Regions from separate parts of the Rhodococcus qingshengii JCM 15477 genome, predicted to be linked through region 1. Evidence: riboswitches for the same ligand, from Rfam matches in the RefSeq annotation. Region 1 holds a riboswitch; each other region holds the start of a gene.
The links. A riboswitch is a leader RNA that binds a small molecule or an ion and turns the genes downstream of it on or off. The one in region 1 is predicted to bind S-adenosylmethionine.
Positions count from the first base shown of each region.

Region 2: linked by a shared signal. The riboswitch ahead of M0639_RS23305 (LLM class flavin-dependent oxidoreductase) and the one ahead of M0639_RS35075 (putative leader peptide) in region 1 are both predicted to bind S-adenosylmethionine.
Region 3: linked by a shared signal. The riboswitch ahead of M0639_RS09940 (bifunctional o-acetylhomoserine/o-acetylserine sulfhydrylase) and the one ahead of M0639_RS35075 (putative leader peptide) in region 1 are both predicted to bind S-adenosylmethionine.

Region 1 covers NZ_CP096563.1:1,568,412-1,574,566, forward strand. Annotated here, with positions in the region: gene M0639_RS07225 (FAD-dependent oxidoreductase) at 1-1,011, shown strand, start outside; gene M0639_RS07230 (GNAT family N-acetyltransferase) at 1,020-1,610, shown strand; SAM riboswitch class I at 1,628-1,722, shown strand; gene M0639_RS35075 (putative leader peptide) at 1,731-1,820, shown strand; gene M0639_RS07235 (ABC transporter substrate-binding protein) at 1,960-3,597, shown strand; gene M0639_RS07240 (ABC transporter permease) at 3,600-4,598, shown strand; gene M0639_RS07245 (ABC transporter permease) at 4,591-5,481, shown strand; gene M0639_RS07250 (dipeptide ABC transporter ATP-binding protein) at 5,478-6,155, shown strand, end outside.
Region 2 covers NZ_CP096563.1:5,106,671-5,112,825, reverse strand. Annotated here, with positions in the region: gene M0639_RS23330 (TetR/AcrR family transcriptional regulator) at 1-15, shown strand, start outside; tRNA gene M0639_RS23325 (tRNA-Glu) at 128-200, shown strand; tRNA gene M0639_RS23320 (tRNA-Asp) at 336-409, shown strand; tRNA gene M0639_RS23315 (tRNA-Phe) at 480-556, shown strand; gene M0639_RS23310 (ABC transporter substrate-binding protein) at 798-2,426, shown strand; SAM riboswitch class I at 2,606-2,701, shown strand; gene M0639_RS23305 (LLM class flavin-dependent oxidoreductase) at 2,706-3,785, shown strand; gene M0639_RS23300 (NtaA/DmoA family FMN-dependent monooxygenase) at 3,815-5,209, shown strand; gene M0639_RS23295 (MFS transporter) at 5,279-6,155, shown strand, end outside.
Region 3 covers NZ_CP096563.1:2,172,817-2,178,971, forward strand. Annotated here, with positions in the region: gene M0639_RS09930 (DEAD/DEAH box helicase) at 1-918, opposite strand, end outside; gene metX (homoserine O-acetyltransferase MetX) at 1,037-2,173, opposite strand; gene M0639_RS09940 (bifunctional o-acetylhomoserine/o-acetylserine sulfhydrylase) at 2,170-3,495, opposite strand; SAM riboswitch class IV at 3,639-3,779, opposite strand; gene M0639_RS09945 (NADP-dependent isocitrate dehydrogenase) at 4,085-5,308, shown strand; gene M0639_RS09950 (MFS transporter) at 5,439-6,155, shown strand, end outside.

The DNA of each region.
Region 1 (6,155 bases):
GAACAGTTCGGGCCGAGTCACAAGCACGGTGCGTCGCACGGTACTTCGCGTATCTATCGGCAGGCGTACGACAATCACCTGTACACAGGTTTGGCGGCCGGCGCGCTGCCGCTGTGGCGGGAGTTGGAGACCACGACGGACATCGGGTTCCTGGAACTCACCGGTGCCGTCGATCACGGCCTGCCGCAGGCAGTGCAGTCCAAGGCGAAGATACTTCGCGAGGCGGGCATCAAGGGTGAGATCCTCACTCCTGCCGAGGCGTCCGCCCGTTGGCCGGGGCTGCGATTCGACACCACGGTGCTCCATCATCCCGACGCAGGCCGGTTGCACGCGGACCGCGCAGTGACCGCTCTGAAGGCAGGAGCGGTGTTTGCGGGCGCCGAGGTCCGTCACGATGTTCGGGTGTTGGCACTCGCGCGGGCGTCCTACGGCGTGGACGTGGTGACGGACAGTGGAACGCTCGCAGCTCGTCAGGTCGTGATCGCGGCCGGTGCGTGGACTGCGGACCTGATCGCAGACAGCGGTCTCGGCTCCGAGATCGTATTGCCGACACTGCGCACGACACAGGAACAACCAGCACACTTCGCACCGCTCGATCCCGGAGTCGAGTGGCCGAGTTTCGTTCACCACACCGGCGCAGAATTGGAGACCGCGGGGATCTACGGGCTCGGTTCCGAGGACGGGATCAAGATCGGCGAACACGCGACCGGGCCGGTGGTGACTCCGCAGACCCGTGACTACACCCCTGACGTCGACGGAGAGCGGCGATTGGCCCAGTACGCCGAGTCGTGGTTGCCCGGCGTCGATTCCACCCGTGTCGAGTCGATCACGTGCCTGTACACGAGCACGCCGGACAGTAACTTCGTCATCGACCGAGTCGGCGCCGTCACGGTGGCGGCGGGATTCTCGGGGCACGGGTTCAAGTTCGGTCCGGCCTTGGGTGAACTTGTGGCGGACCTCGTCGACGGAACCACCCTCGCTCCGGAAGTTTTCAGGCTGGGGGAGCGTTGACCAGATTCATGGAGGAAAGTGTTGTGGCACTGGAGCTCGGAACTCGACAGCTCGAGGGTGTCGGAGCGGTAGAGGTCTATTCGGTATCGCAGGACGATCCCTTGGCAGCTCCACTGATCGCGGAGTTGGCACTCGAATACAGTTCGCGTTACGGCGGGACTCGCGAAGCGATGCTCGATGATCTCACGACGTATCCGGCAGAAGAATTTGCCTACCCGCAGGGTGCGCTTCTGGTGCTCACCCACGACGGTCTGCCGATCGCCGGTGGTGCGTTTCGTCAATTCGATTCCACCACTGCCGAACTGAAGAGAATCTGGACGTCGGTCGACTATCGGAAGCGCGGCCTCGGCAAGGCCGTCGTTCGCGAGTTGGAACGAGAGATCGAACTTCGTGGATACAACCGTGTGTTTCTCACGACGGGTCCTCGGCAGCCGGAGGCCGTCGCGCTGTATCTGTCCAGTGGATACACACCGCTTTACGACGCTTCACTCTCGCCCGAAGAGGTGGGCGTCCACCCGTTCGAGAAACAACTTCGGGTGCTCGAAAATGTGACTCGAGCAGCAATTCCTACCGACCGGGTTGACAACACCCGGGTTTGACCTCGTACACTTGCGAACGACCATCCAGAGCGACCGAGAGACCTGGCTCATTGACGTCGCAGCAACCCCCCGAGTGATCGGGTGCGGGTGCTACCGCCAGGACCGATGGAGGAACACGAAATGAAGGCAGTCGAAGGCGGTTTCGATACCGCCTGGTCGCGTCGTCACGTAGACCTGTGCCGCACCGCGGGATCTTTCTGTACCAACTGACCTCTCGGTCAGTCATTCACACTCAGGCGAGTCGTCGACAAGTCTGTTTTCTCTTCTCTCACAAGTGATTCGTGCTCGATCGCCTTTTTCGTCTCAGGCGACGGGTGCGCTCTTCGGCATGCCTCTTTAGGAGTTCTTGGTGTCTTCGCCCTCATTCGGTGCCCGCAAACGCGCGACCGTAATCGCCGGTATCGGTGCTGTCTCGGTTCTCGGCACCGTCCTCGCCGGCTGCAGCAGCGGGAGTGACAGTGCTGCCGACGCAGGCCCCGCCCAGTCCGGCGGAACCCTTCGCTACGGTCTGTCACAGGCGCCGACGTGCGCCGATCCAGCCCAGGCCGGCAGTAACCAGACCGTGTATGTCACTCGCACAGTGGTGGATTCGCTTACCGATCAGAATCCCGACACCGGAGAGATCACCCCGTGGCTCGCCAAGAGCTGGGAGATCAGCCCCGACGCCGCGAGCTTCACGTTCGTCCTTCGCGACGACGCCACCTTCAGTGACGGCACACCGGTGACGGCGGATTCGGTGAAGAAGACCTTCGACTCGGTCAAGAACCTGGGACCGAACGCGTCGTTGGCAAAGAGTTACCTGTCCTCGTACACCGGTACCGACGTCGTAGATGCTCACACGGCGAAGATCAATTTCTCCGGACCCAATGTTCAGTTCCTGCAAGCAACTTCGACGCCACAGCTCGGAATCCTCGCCGATTCCACCACCGCGCTGGCATCCGAGCAGCGCTGCCCCGGTGCAGCGGTGATCGCCTCCGGACCGTTCGTGTACACCGACTGGCAGCAGGACAAGAGCGTCAAGATCGCCAAGCGTGCGGGATACAACTGGGCCTCGGATGCGGTCGCGCATCAGGGCGAGGCGTACCTCGATGGCGTCGACTTCACGGTGGTTCCCGAATCCGGTGTGCGGGCGGGCAGCGTGGCCTCCGGCCAGCTCGATGCGGTCAGCGATGCGCTTCCGCAGGATGCGCCGCAAATCGAGGGCGCGGGTGGACGAATCCTCACAAGGCCGAACCCGGGTGTGAGCTTCTTCTTCCAGCCCAACGTCAGTCGCGGCGTTCTCGCTGATCAGGCTGTTCGTCAGGCCATCATTCCCGCGATCAACCGCCAAGAACTCGTCGACACCGTTCTGGATCCGTCGTTCTTCCCGGCCACGAGCCCGCTGGCTCACACCACTCCGCTCTACAGCGACGAATCCAGTGTCGTGACGTACGACGCCGACAAGTCGGCGAAACTCCTCGACGCGGCTGGTTGGAAGACCGGCAGCGACGGTATCCGCGAGAAGGACGGGCAGAAGCTCACTTTCAGCGTCACCTTCAGTCCGGTGTTCTCGGGTAACCAGGCCATCCTCGAGCTCGTGCAGCAGCAGCTCAAGAAGGTCGGCGTCGACCTGCAGCTCAACTTGGTCTCGAACGGTGAATGGACCGAGAAGGGAGTATCGGGTGATTACGATTCGCTGTATTACAACAGCACTCGCGCGGACGCCGACATCTTGCGGGCATCGTTCAGCACCGAAGGCCGCAACCTGAACCGTCGCGGCGCAGATCCGGAGCTCGACAAGGTACTCACAGACCAGCTTGCAGCCACGGACAACGGCCAACGCGGCGAACTGGTATCCACCGCACAGGAATTGATCCTCGACCGTGGACTCTCCATCCCCACCATCGAGCTCTCGCAGGCCATCGGCGCCGGATCGAGTGTGCAGGACCTGAACTTCGAAGCCTCCTCGCGCCTGCAGTTCTACGACGCATGGTTGTCGGGTAAGTAATCATGACTCGATACGTACTCACCCGACTGGGCCAGGCCGCAGTGGTTCTGTGGGCCGCCTTCACCATCTCGTTCGTGATTCTGTTCCTCCTGCCGAGTGATCCCGTCAGCATGGCTGCCGACTCGTCCGGTCAGGGTGTTGCAGTGGATCAGGCTGCGCTCGATCAGCTTCGGGCACGGTACGGCTTGGACCAGTCGGTGTGGGTGCAGTACTGGACGTCGCTGACGAATGCTCTTCGCGGCGATTTCGGTACGTCCATCTCCACCGGTCAGTCGGTGACGGATGCCATCTTCTCGGCGCTGCCGAGCACTCTGGTCTTGGCAACCACCGCTTTGGTTCTGGCCGTGTTGTTCGGAGTGGCGATCGCGTTCTTCGCTACCTACACCCGCAAGCGGTGGCTCGCGAATCTGTTGTTCTCGCTGCCGCCGCTGGGTGTGGCGGTGCCTACCTTCTGGGTTGGCCTGATTCTTCTGCAGCTGTTCTCGTTCCGTCTGCACATCTTCCCCGCTTTCGGAGACAAGGGATTCGCAACGGTGATTCTTCCGGCGATCACCTTGGCGATCCCGACCGGCGCGGTGATCGCGCAGGTGCTCACGACCAGCCTGCAGTCGACGCTACGTTCGCCGCACGTGGAGACTGCGTACGCCAAGGGCGCAAGCCGTTGGCGCGTGCAGACCCGTCACGCGTTGCGACTGGCGAGCATTCCGGCATTCACCATTGCCGGTGTGCTGGTCGGCACGCTTCTGGCGGGCTCGGTGGTTGTGGAAACGGTGTTCTCCCGCGCGGGCGTCGGCCGTCTGACACAGACGTCGGTGATGGCGCAGGACATCCCGGTGGTGCAGGGAGTCGTTGTGTTCGCCTCTCTCGTGTTCGTGCTCGTCAACCTCGCGGTCGACCTCTTCTACCCCTTGATAGATCCACGGATCATCCAGACGAAGAAGAGTCACACCGAAAAGTCGAATACCGAAAGCTCGACCGATCTGGAGCCGGCTCATGTCTGACACATTGATCGAACCCCTACTCCTCGATCCGACCGTCGAGGCGAAGGCACCTGTTGTTTCGCGCCGAAAGTCCACGGCCATCGGCTGGATCCGAAAGCCCGGCTTGGTGATTCCGGTGTTGATCGTGTTGCTTGCCATCGGCTTTGCCGTCGCACCCGGATTCTTTGCCAGCGGCGATCCGTTGTCCGGTGTCCCGGCGGACAAACTGCAGGGCCCGAGCCTGGCTCACTGGTTCGGAACCGACAATCTCGGTCGTGACCTGTACACACGGTTCGTGCACGGCGCCGCGCTGTCCCTGACCGCAACCTTGGTGGCGGTCGGAATCGCATTGGTGGCGGGATCGATAATCGGTTTGCTCGCGGGCTTTGTCGGTGGCGTCGTCGACGCCGTGCTGATGCGCATCGTCGACGTGCTGCTGTCCATTCCGGCGCTGCTGCTCTCGTTGGCACTGGTGACCGCACTCGGCTTCGGCACCATCAACGTCGCCATTGCTGTCGGCGTCAGTATGGTCGCCAATTTCGCGCGAGTGATGCGTGCCGAAGTGATGCGGGTGCGCGGAGCTCAGTACGTCGAGGCCGCGTTCAGTTCGGGTGTGCAGTGGCTCGGTGTCCTGCGTCGGCACGTGCTTCCCAACTCCTACGCGCCGGTGGTCGCGCTGTCCGCTGTCGAGTTCGGGCAGGCAGTACTGGCGGTGTCGGCTCTGAGCTTCTTGGGATTCGGCGCCGTTCCGCCTACCCCGGAATGGGGATCGCTGGTATCCGAGGGACGTAATTTCCTCGCCAATGCCTGGTGGATGACCACACTTCCCGGTCTCGCGATTGTCGCCGTGGTCATCTCGGCACACCGTATCGGCCACGAGATCGAAAGGAACAACCGGCGATGAGCACGACCGAGGAACAGTTGCTTTCCGTCACCGACTTACAGATCGCCTACGGCGCCGAGCCCGCGGTATCCGGCGTGAGCTTCACCGTCGGTCGGGGCGAAGTAGTTGCGGTGGTCGGGGAATCGGGTTCCGGTAAGTCGACCACGGCCCACGCGATAATGGGTCTGCTCGCCGGCAGTGGCCACGTCACCGGCGGGACCGTCGAGTTCGAGGGTGAACAGATCGACTCGTATTCCGACCGTGCGTGGCAGCGAATTCGCGGCGCACGTATAGGTTTGGTGCCGCAGGATCCGACGACCTCGCTCAACCCGGTGACGCGGATCGGTGACCAGGTTGCAGAAGTCCTGCGGATCCACGGCCTCGCCGACCGGCGCACAGCGCGGTTGGATGCCGTCGCGGTGCTCGAGCGTGCGGGTATCGACCACCCGGAAATCCGGGCACGCCAATACCCACACGAGCTGTCCGGCGGTATGCGGCAACGAGTTCTGATCGGCATCGCTCTTGTGGCGAACCCGGCCCTCGTCATCGCCGACGAGCCGACCAGTGCTCTCGACGTCACGGTTCAACGACGCATCCTCGACCACTTGGACGAGCGAATCGCCGAATCCGGTGCCGCCGTGCTCCTGATCACGCACGACCTGGGTGTGGCCGCAGACCGCGCGGACCGGATCCTG
Region 2 (6,155 bases), 2.9 Mb from region 1:
CCTGACACTGAATAGTGCACTTTTCTGCCCGTGAACAGGCGATTTGTGATTTCCGAATGCCGTGCCATAAGCTATCCAAGCTCCCAACGGAACGCCGTTGGGGTACTAGTTCGGAGAGATCCGGCGGGCCCCCTTCGTCTAGCGGCCTAGGACGCCGCCCTTTCAAGGCGGTAGCGCGGGTTCGAATCCCGTAGGGGGTACGTTTTGCGAAAGCGAAACGATGCAGTATGGTTTGACCCGCACGACACGCTTTGAGATGCACAAATGCCAGGCCAGGACAGTGGTTTGGGAGCGGCTCGAAGATGTAGTACGGTTTCACAGCAAGGAAAAAGCAAGGCCCTGTGGCGCAGTTGGTTAGCGCGCCGCCCTGTCACGGCGGAGGTCGCGGGTTCGAGTCCCGTCAGGGTCGCAAAGCTTTGTTCTCAATCAATCGGTTGAGAACAAAGCAATGCGATAGGCATTCGGTTCGGGTGCCGTCCGGCCAGGTAGCTCAGTTGGTACGAGCGTCCGCCTGAAAAGCGGAAGGTCGCCGGTTCGATCCCGGCCCTGGCCACCATAATTCTTATCGACAAGCTCCAATCTCATGTTCTTCGAACATAAGGTTGGAGCTTTTTCGTATTCGGATGTCAGTCGCCGTCAACCACTCGGCCCGATCATCTCAGTTATGCGCATCCTTTGTCTCCGTGAATGTTTCCGGTCACCGGGAACGTGCTGGGCGTCACTCCACAGAGGACATCACTATTAGCCGATTGCGGCCGATCCGTGGCTGCGTCTACTGAAAGTGAGGTGGAATCTCCGTGTCGCACTCGAGATCTTGGCGCATCGGGAAAGTCAGCCGGGTCGCCGTCGCATTGTTCGGTACCGGGGTTCTATTGGTGGGCTGCTCGAGCAATGGTGACGACAGCGGGACCGATACGACGACCGCGTCGGCGGACGTCGTGACCGGCATGGTCAACGAGCAGCCTGATCCGGGAACTGCGGTGGCCGGCGGGACCATGACGTACGGCGTACAGGTGCTCGTTCCCTCACTCGACCCGACGAAGACGGCCGCGCGCGGCGGTTCCGGCGGTGAGGCCTTCGCTGCTGTGTACGACGTCCTGATGAGTTACGACACTGCGAGCGGCGAGTTCGAGCCCAAGTTGGCTGAATCGCTCGAGACAGCTGACGACGGAGCCACCTGGACGCTGAAACTTCGCGACGGTGTGAAGTTCAGTGACGGCACCACCCTCGACGCCAACGCCGTGATCGCGAGCATCGATCGGTACAACGCGGGCAAGGGCAATGGCGCCGAACTGTGGCTGGCTTCGGTGGAATCGGCGCAGGCAAGCGGTCCGACGACGGTGGAATTCAAGCTGAAGACGCCGTGGATGCGTTTTCCGTCGATGCTCGCTCTCGGGCACGGGATGATCGTCGCCCCGAGTTCGCAGCAGGGCGACAAGTTCACCGCCGTCGGAGCCGGACCCTTCACCGAAGATGTCTTCACACCGAGCGTCGAGCGAATCTTCAAGGCCAACCCGTCCTACTACGGCGGCGCCCCCAAGCTGGACAAGTTGCGGATGGTTGCGCTCAACGGCCCGCAGGCCAATCTCGAATCATTGAACAGCGGTCAGCTCGATGTCGCCTACATTCGCGGCCTCACGTCGGCGATCAATTCCGCCAAGTCCGCTGGCTACCCCGGCTACATCGACGTGCTCAATGCCGGTAGTGCCGAGATTATCAACAACCGTGAGGGCCGACCGGGCTCGGATGTTCGCGTCCGTCAGGCTATCGGCTACGCGCTGGACACCACGTTGATCGATCAGCGAGTGGAAAACGGTGAGGGACTGCCGGGCTCGGAGTTGTTCGGTCCGACGTCTCAATGGCATGTAGACACACCGGGTATTGCCTATGACCCCGAAAAGTCGAAGGAACTTCTGAATCAGGCGAAGGCAGACGGGTACGACGGCAGCCTCGACTACGTCGTTCTCAGTGAGCCGAAGGACCACGCGATCGGCCTCGCCGTGCAGTCACTGTTGCAGGCCGTCGGGTTCGAGGTGAACTTGATCTTGGCCAACAACGCCGGCGACATCGTGCAGAACGTCTACGTCAAGCACGATTTCGACCTCGCGCACGCGGGCATCGGAATGTACGAGTCGATTCTCGATCTCGGATTGTTCTCCACGACCAACAGCACCTCGATGGCGAATACTGCTGGATATGCGAACCCGGCGATGGATCAGCTGATCGCAGATCTACAACAAGCCAAGGACAATTCGTCGACCCTGGCGATCATCGGCAAGATTCAGACGCTGTGGAACGAGACGGTTCCGTCGGCGCCGATCGGCGGGCTCACGTCGTTCTGGGCTTGGCAGAAGAACGTGCACGGTGTGGTTCCGACTGCAACCGGCATCATGCTGTTCGATCAGGCATGGATGGGTGCGAAGTAGCGTTCCAGCGCACACCGAGAGCTCCGTCCGGCGCGAGTCGGGCGGAGCTCTTTCGTGTCTACGTCGGCTAGCGTTGCGCAACCCTTTCGATCAGGATGATTGTATTGAAATATGTTGTAGGTCAATATGATTCGACAAGCGTGATTTGACTTGCCCAGCGTGGCCCGCATAGATTGCATCCACCATCCAGAGTGGCTGAGAGACCTGGCTCGATGATGCCGCAGCAACCCGCTACCTAACCGCAGTGTGGGTGCTACCGCCAGGACCGATGGAGGACACATGACTGTATTTGCCGTGGGTATCGAACTGGACGGCGAGGGCACTCACCCCGCTGCCTGGCGCCGAAGCTCACACCGCCCGGACCAGCTGCTCACGGGCAAAGCCGTGCGCGATCGCGTCGCGGCTGCCGAGAATGCCGGCTTCACGTTCGCGACGTTCGACGATTCCATCCTCCCCCCGAGTGGTGACGTCGTCGGCCGCATCGATGCCGTCTCTAGGGCGTCGTACGTGGCGGCGACAACCAGCACGATCGGGCTGGTCCCCGTCGTCGGGACCACGTACGCCGAACCGTTTCATACGTCCTCGCAATTGGCGACGTTGGACTACTCCTCGCGTGGGCGTGGCGGCTGGCTTGCTGTTCCGGTCGAAGACGATGCCGCGGCGAGGGCGTGGGGGAGGGCTCCGGTAACAACGGAGTCGGCGCGTCAGCAAGAGCAGCGGGATTCGGTCACCGTTGTGACCGATCTCTGGGACTCGTGGGAGGACGACGCCGTCGTTCGTGACTATCTCAGTGGGCGTTTCCTCGAACGTGATCGTCTGCATTACGTCAATTTCGAGGGCGACACGTTCTCGGTGAAGGGGCCGGCAATCGTTCCGCGGCCGCCTCAAGGCCAGTTGGTGGTGTTCGGCCGCTACGGCGAAATCGATCCACGCCAGCCGGATGTTGTTCTCGTTTCGGGTGATTCGGTGGAGACCATTGCACAGTCGGCTGCCAAGGCGCGCGATGAGGGCGCGTCATTGGTGGTCGCCGAGGTCGATGTGGCATTCGATACGCCGAATCTGTCTGCGGCGCAGCGGAGGACCGAGCTGAACTCGTACGGGAATGCCGTCGTCACCGGCCGACTGCTCCTGGCTGCAGATCCGGGGGAAGCGGCCGTGGTTCTGAAGGAATTGGCCGGACACCTCGACGGTGTTCATTTCCATGCTCTCGTGATCGACGAGGACCTTCCGGTGCTGGCCAAATTCGTGCTTCCGACGCTGTCCAAGGCCGGGTTGACGCGACGCCCGGTTCCGGGATCGACCCTGAGGGGCAACCTCGGTCTGCAGCGGCCCGCAAATCGATTCGCCCACTCCTCCTGACTTGACTTCGCGCTAAGGATATTTCGGCCATGACTGCATCACGCTCCGCCGTACCTCGACCCGACGCTCACGTTCACTTCGGTGTCTTCTTCCAGGGGGTCAACCACACCACCATCTGGTCCGATTCCGCGAGCGGATCCCAGATCGACTTCGAGACGTTTCGGCGGTTGGTACTCACCGCCGAGCGAGGTCTGTTCGACGCCTTCTTCCTCGGTGAAGGCCTGCGGCTTCGTGAACAGAACGGCAAGATTCTCGATCTGGATATCGCCGGCCGACCCGACGCCATTGCGCAGTTGGCCGCCCTCGCCGGTATCACCGACAAGATCGGGTTGGTCGCGACACAGAACACCACGTACAACGAACCGGCCGACCTTGCGCGTCGACTCTCCGGCCTCGACCTACTTTCCGACGGACGGGCCGGCTGGAATGCGGTGACCACCGACAACGCGTGGACGGGAGAGAACTTCCGTCGCGGTGGTTTCCTCGACCACTCCCTGCGCTACGAGCGTGCCGGGCAGTTCATCGAAACCGCGCGGGCACTGTGGGATTCGTGGGCCGACGACGCGATCTCGGATTCTCGTACGTCCGAGAACTGGTCTACCCCGGGTGCCGTCGGCGACGTGCGCAGACAGACTTCACAGTTCGACATCTCCGTGACGCCGACGCTTCCCCGAAGCCGCCAGGGGCATCCGGTCATCTTCCAAGCGGGTGATTCCCCGAGTGGACGCGATTTCGCGGCGACCCATGCCGACGTCATCTTCTCGCGACACGGGACTCATTTCGACGGCGCACTCGACTTCGCCGACGACATTCGGGCTCGGTTGCGTAAAGCCGGGCGACCGGAGGACGACGTCAAGATCTTGCCCAGCACGCAGATCGTGTTGGCGGAGAACGAGCCCGAAGTCGAGGAGAAGGCACGGTGGGTCCTCGAAGGCCAGTTCACCGGTCAGACTGCCCTCTCTCTCGTCGGACTGGTGTGGGGTAAGGACCTTTCCGATCGAGACCCCGACGGTCCACTCCCCGAGGAAGATCCGGTTGCCCGCCCGGTTTCGGAGACGCGCGGTTCCGCACGGGACGGCAACGACCCCATTGCGATCGCGCGTGAATGGCGTGCCCTTGCCGAGGCAAAGAATCTGTCCCTACGTCAGGTCGCCATCGAGACCTCGCAGCGTTCGGGTTTTGCGGGCACTCCGGGGCAGGTCGCAGATCAGTTGGTCCATTGGGTGCGCAACGGAGCTTCGGACGGCTTCAACATCTCGCCGTACCTGGTGCCGACCGGGCTCGACGAGATCGTCGACTGGTTGATCCCGGAACTGCAGGAGCGTGGGGCGTACCGCACCGAGTACTCCACGTCGACGCTGCGAGAGCACTTGGGGTTGCGACCGCCGCTCACGCGTCGGACCACGTCTGAAGCTGCGGGGTAACGGGTCCTGTCCCACACAGTCACAGCGACGGCCGAATCCACCAAGCTCGGTTCGGCCGTCCGCTGGGAAATCGTCGTCTGCGTAGCTGCGGGTTTCACCACCCTTCTCGATTCGGCGGTGCTCGGAATCGGGGTTCCGTCGATCCGGGCGTCGCTGGGCGCGTCGACCTCGGAGGTGCAGTGGATCCTTGCGAGCTATTCGCTGACTTTCGGCTTGGCCCTGGTGCCGGCGGGCCGACTCGGTGACGTCGTCGGGCGTCGACGCTTGTTCTTGGCGGGCCTGAGCATTTTCGCGGTGATGGGAATCCTCGGAGCGTGTGCGTCGGATCCGTCGATGATCGTGTTGGCTCGTCTTGGGCAGGGGATCGGCGCAGGCACCATCAGTTCGCAGGTGCTCGGCATCATCACCGACCGGGTGTCCGGAAAGGCTCGGGCGAAGGCGTTGGGCGCGTACAGCACCGCGGGTGGTCTGGCCGGCGTTTCCGGACCGATCCTCGGTGGCGTTCTGCTGAAGTATTCTGACGCCGACTTCGGATGGCGGTTGCTTCTCGTTCTCAACGTGCCGTTTGCCGTGATCACTCTGATTTTGGCGTTTCGCTTTCTGCGCCGTGATCGAACTACCCGATCGGGCGCGTCGATCGATCCGGTTGGGCTGTGTCTGCTGGCGACTACGACCGGGCTCCTGTTGTGGCCCATCGTGACCCGGACCAGTGTCACTGTGGCTGCGGCTTTCCTGATCGGTGCGTTCGGCGCTGCCGTTGCCTTCTGGTTCTGGGAACGTCGGTACGCCGAGCGCGGCGGGACGCCGGTACTGCTTCCGTCGTTGATCGCCTCGCGGGGCTTCCGGTTGGGTACGACGGTTGCACTCTTCTGGTTCGGATCCATCCTCGCCGTCAACGCGGTGCTCAGCCTCTATCTGATCGAGGGTTTGGGCTTCGCCCCGCTGA
Region 3 (6,155 bases), 600 kb from region 1:
AAAGAGTGACCACAATTCTTCGAGGCGGTTCTCCACCGGCGTGCCGGTCATCGCTACCTTGACGTCCGCCGACAACTGCATTGCTGCTTTCGCGGCGAGGGAAGCGGGGTTCTTGATCTGTTGCGCCTCGTCGAAGACCACTGAACTCCAATGAACCGGGGCCAATTGGGCTGCGTCGGAACGCAAGACGCTGTAGCTGGTCAGAACCGTAGTGCCGGCGGGGATACGAGTGGGAAGTGCACGGGCGGCCCCGTGATGAACGTGCAGTGGCAGATGCGGAGCGAATCGCTCGATCTCGCGGCGCCAGTTTCCTATCACCGAGGTGGGACACACAACCAGATGCGGACCGTCGTCGGCGCGGATCGCGATCATCGAAATCGCTTGCAGTGTCTTACCCAAACCCATCTCGTCGGCCAAGATCCCACCACCCGAACCCGACAGAGCCGTCAGCCAGGCAACTCCCTGCATTTGATACGGGCGCAGAGTCGCCTGAATCTTTGCTCGGCGAAGACTCTCGATGGCCGCGCGCGCTTCCGTGAACAACCGCACCGTGGACGCGGCGCTTCGGATCTTCGTGTCGTCGCGCTCGATCGCGGCATGCGCTGCGGTCGGAATGTCATGTGCGCCGGTGTCGATGACGCGCTTCCATGCGAGCAGCGACGATCCGAGGTCGCCGCGACCAGCATCGAGGTTGTGGAAGGCGTCGATCGCGGTGGTGAGGTCGAGCAGTTGCGCTTCGACGTCGGTTGCTGTGATCGACTCGTCGACCGGGATCGCAAGCCTGCACACGCCCGGCGACCCGGTCGGCATCCCCAGTGCCGACAGCCGCGCTGCCGGGTCTGCGTCACCCCAGAACGCGAAGGACATGTGCTCGGGAATGTACGTAGCCTGCAGGCGCGTCGAGCATGGCTGATTCACGTTCGCCGATGCTAGCCGCGCCGGCTCACGTTCGCCAATGAGAATGTCGGGAAAACCCGCAGATCAGCTGTGGTTTTCCCGACATTGACGAATCCTGAAAACGTGGCTCTGTGCCGAATCAGCGAGCCGTACGTGCGAACTCCATCGTTCGGCGAAGCAGTCCGGCGACGGCGTCCGCCTCCGTCAGGAAGCCGTCGTGGCCGTCCTTGGACTTGAGAATCTCGAGGCCGCTGCACGTGGAAATTCCGTCGGCGATCTCCTCCTGCAAGCGAAGGGGATACAGCCGATCCGAGTCGACGCCGCCCACCACGACCGGTGCCGTGATCGATGCCAACGCCGCCGCAACACCGCCGCGTCCACGACCGATGTCGTGCCGGTTCATGGCCTCGGTCAGGAGGACGTACGTGCTCGGGTCGAAGCGGTCGACCAGCTTGTCTGCCTGATGTTCCAGGTAACTCTGTACGGCGTATCGTCCACCGTTCCAAGGATTTTCGTCGTTCTGAGCGGAGTTCTCGAAGCGTGCGTCCAGTTCGGACTCGGTGCGGTACGTCAGGTGCGCGATGCGACGGGCGATGCCGAGTCCGGTGCGAGGTGCCCGCCCCGTTCCGTGGTAGTCACCGCCCTGCCAATCCGGATCGGAGACGATGGCAGCGATCTGCGTCGTCTGGGTGCCGATCTGATCTGCAGTGGCCCGTGAACCGGTTGCGAGAACCAACGCGGAGCGAATGCCGTCCGGGTAGGTAACTGCCCATTCGAGGGTGCGCATGCCCCCCATGGATCCGCCGACTACCGAGGCCAACTGGTCGATCCCGAGGAGATCGACGAGCTTCTTCTCCGCCGCGATCTGATCCCGGATGGAGATCTCCGGGAACCTGCTGCCCCACGGCTTGCCGTCGTCGGCCGGCGAACTGGGACCGGTCGTGCCGCGACAACCACCGAGGACATTGGTTGCGATGACGCACCATTCGCCGGTGTCGATCGGTTCGCCGGGGCCGACCATCCCGTTCCACCAGCCGGGGGAGGGCTGATTCGCGGAGATCGGTCCGGTGACGTGTGAGTCTCCGGTCAGTGCGTGCTCGACGAGTACGACGTTGTCGCGGTTCGGGGAAAGCTCACCCCACCGCTGAACGGCGAGCGAAACCGATGGGAGCACCGCGCCGCTCTCGAGTTCCAAGGCACCGATGTCGACGAACCCCACCTGGCCGTCGGGTGGGGGCAGGAGGTCGATCCTGGGCTCCAATTCGTTCACGGTCACGAGTTTGCCACCGCTGCCAGGCCGACGGTGAGATCGGCGAGGATGTCGTCGATTCCTTCGATGCCGACCGCGAGGCGGACGAGCCCGGGTGTGACACCGGAGGCGAGCTGCTCTTCGGGGGTGAGCTGCGAGTGTGTCGTCGACGCGGGGTGGATGACGAGTGAGCGAACGTCACCGATGTTGGCGACGTGGCTGTGCAGCGTCAGGGCGTTGACGAACGTCTTGCCCGCATCGATACCGCCGGGCAGCTCGAAGGTGACGATGGCGCCGGTTCCCTTGGGCGTCAGCTGCTTTCCACGTTCGAACCATGGCGAGGAGGGAAGTCCCGCGTAGGAAACGGAGGCCACCTCGACGTGACCGTCGAGGAATTCGGCGACCTTCTGTGCATTGGATACGTGGCGCTCGATGCGCAGGCTCAAGGTTTCGATACCCTGCGCGATGAGGAACGCGTTGAACGGCGCCACGGCGGAGCCGAGATCGCGCAGCAGTTGGACGCGGGCCTTGAGTGCGAACGCCGGCGCGCCGAGGTCCGCGAAGGTGACGCCGTGGTAGCTGGGATCAGGCGTCGTGAAGTTCGTGTGGCGACCCTGCGTCCAGTCGAAAGTGCCACCGTCGACGATGACGCCGGCGATCGCGGTGCCGTGTCCACCAAGGTATTTGGTGGCGGAGTGAACGACGATGTCGGCGCCGTGTTCGAGTGGGCGAAGCAGGTACGGCGTCGCGACTGTGTTGTCCACGATCAACGGAAGACCGTTCTCGTGGGCCAGTGACGAGATACCGGGTAGGTCGAGGATGTGGTTCTTCGGATTGGCGATCGTTTCGCCGTAGAACGCCTTCGTATTCGGGCGAATGGCTTCGCGCCACTGCTCGAGATTGTCGGGATCCTCGACGAACGTGACTTCGATACCCAGCTTGCGAAGGGTGTAGTGCAGGAGGTTGTACGTGCCGCCGTACAGGTACGGGCTGGAGACGATGTGGTCGCCGGCCTCGGCGATGTTGAGGATCGCGATGGTCTCGGCGGCCTGACCCGAGGAGAGGAGGAGTGCGGCGACTCCGCCTTCGAGGGCAGCGATGCGCTGCTCGACGGCGTCCTGTGTGGGATTCATGATCCGCGTGTAGATGTTGCCCGGCTCGGCGAGGCCGAACAGTGCCGCAGCGTGATCGGTGCTGTCGAAGACGTAGCTGGTGGTCTGGTAGATCGGCAGAGCGCGCGCATTGGTGGCGGTGTCCGCTGTTTGTCCGGCGTGCACCTGCTTGGTCTCGAACGACCAGTTCGCGGTCGGATCCGAAGTTGCTGCGGCGTCGGCTGTGTTGTCGGTCATGATTTGTTCACTCCAGTGGTCTGACGGATAGATGTCGGACGGGGGCGAATGATCGCCGCCCCGTGCTGGGGTCTATCTACAAGTGCGACACATACTGAAATACCTCCGTGGGGCTCGGCCCGGTCTGGGGTCCGTCCCTGTCGGACCCGCGCTTGTCACCCGAATTGCGGTGGAACTGCGCGAGCAGATCCACGTCGGGAAACCTGGTCATCACCCGGGGCACCCCACCGCGGTTGGAGGGTTGCCGTCCAGCGAGCCGGGGCTTGACGCTGGCACTCATGACCAAGTCGGATTCTACCGGGAAGTGAGCGCAGTCCTGACACGGGGCGAAATGTGAGCCGCAACCGCACGCGAGGCAGAGCGACGCAGCCCACTAGCAGGCAAAAGTTACTCGCGAGTAGAGACCGATGAGTGGACCTGCCGGTTGCGGCCTCACGGGTTAGCAGTACGCTTGTCTTGTTTGGGACTCATCTCCCGAGATCAGTCCACACCGTCTAGGTTTGATAATCGAACCGTTCGCGGACCCACTCACAAAGTGTGACCGCAACCGTGTAACCAGGGAAACTTCCTAGGAGGACGCGAAGCACCCATGTCCAAAATCAAGGTTGAGGGCACCGTCGTCGAACTCGACGGCGATGAGATGACGCGCATTATCTGGCAGTTCATCAAAGACAAGTTGATCCATCCGTATCTCGATGTGAACCTCGAGTACTACGACCTCGGTATCGAGTACCGCGACGAGACCGACGATCAGGTCACCATCGACGCAGCGCACGCGATCCAGAAGCACGGCGTCGGCGTCAAATGCGCCACGATCACGCCGGACGAGGCACGTGTCGAGGAATTCGGTCTCAAGAAGATGTGGCGTTCCCCGAACGGAACGATCCGCAACATTCTCGGCGGCACGATCTTCCGCGCACCGATCATCATCTCCAACGTTCCGCGACTCGTTCCGGGCTGGACCAAGCCGATCATCATCGGCCGTCACGCATTCGGCGACCAGTACCGCGCCACAGACTTCAAGGTCCCCGGCCCCGGCAAGGTGATGATCACCTACACGCCTGAGGACGGCAGCGCACCGATCGAGCACGAACTGGTCAACTTCCCCGAAGAGGGCGGCGTCGTCCAGGGGCAGTACAACTTCACCACGTCCATCCGTGACTTCGCTCGCGCGTCGCTCACCTACGGACTGCAGCAGAACTACCCGGTGTACCTGTCCACCAAGAACACCATTCTCAAGGCGTACGACGGTGCCTTCAAGGACATCTTCCAGCACGTCTACGAGACCGAGTTCAAGGCTGAGTTCGATGCTGCAGGTCTGACCTACGAGCACCGCCTCATCGACGACATGGTCGCTTCCGCACTCAAGTGGGAGGGCGGATACGTCTGGGCATGCAAGAACTACGACGGCGACGTCCAGTCCGACACCGTGGCCCAGGGCTTCGGTTCGCTCGGCCTCATGACGTCGGTTCTGCTGACACCGGACGGAAAGACCTGTGAGGCAGAGGCTGCTCACGGCACCGTGACGCGTCACTACCGTCAGCACCAGCAGGGCAAGCCCACCTCGACCAACCCGATCGCGTCCATCTTCGCGTGGACCCGCGGGCTCGAGCATCGTGGCAAGCTCGACAGCACCCCTGAGGTCATCGGCTTCGCGCAGGCGCTCGAAGACGTTGTCATCAAGACCGTCGAAAGCGGCCAGATGACCAAGGACCTCTCGATGCTGGTCGGCGGCGATCAGGGCTACCTGACCACCGAGGAGTTCCTCGGCGCGCTCGACGTGAACCTGCAGAAGGCCATGGCCGCGAAGTAGATTCACCGCTTCACCTGTCAAATGGGACGTCTGGGAAACCGGGCGTCCCATTTGTGTTCGCGGTCTCACGTGAGTGAACTCACCCGCTCTCACTTGGAAGTTCAACCAGGTGTGAGACCACAATTGGTCAGTGACTTCGTCTACCCTCTCCCGTTCTGACACCTCGACACCCGGGGTTCGTTCCGCCAGAGGTCCGGCGATGCTCGCTCTCGCTCTCGGCGGTTTCGGTATCGGCACCACCGAGTTCGTCGCCATGGGGTTGCTCCCGGAAATGGCATCCGGACTCGGCGTCTCGGAACCCGTCGCGGGTCACGTGATCTCGGCGTACGCGCTCGGGGTTGTCGTCGGCGCTCCGCTGATCGCTGCACTCACCGCACGAGTACCGCGCCGCACCCTGTTGATCGCACTCATGGTCGCGTTCACCGTCGGCAATGCCGCCTCGGTTTTCGCGCCCTCGTACACGACGCTGATGATGGCCCGCTTCGTCGCCGGATTGCCGCACGGCGCGTATTTCGGAGTCGCCGCACTGGTCGCAGCTCACCTGGCCGAACCGGGAAAACGCGCGAAGGCCGTCGCTATGGTGATGATGGGTCTTTCCGTGGCCAACGTGATCGGTGTGCCGGTCGCGGCCTGGATCGGCCAGGCACTCGGCTGGCGCAGCGCCTTCGCCTTGGTTGCGGTGATCGGAGTGGCAACGGTTGCTTCGCTGTTCGTCTGGATTCCGCGGTTGGACGGTATGCCGGTGACGAATCCGATCACCGAACTCGGGGCACTGGGCCGCGTTCAGGTGTGGATGACCTTGATCGTGGGCATGGTCGGATTCGGCGGGATGTTTGCCGTCTACACC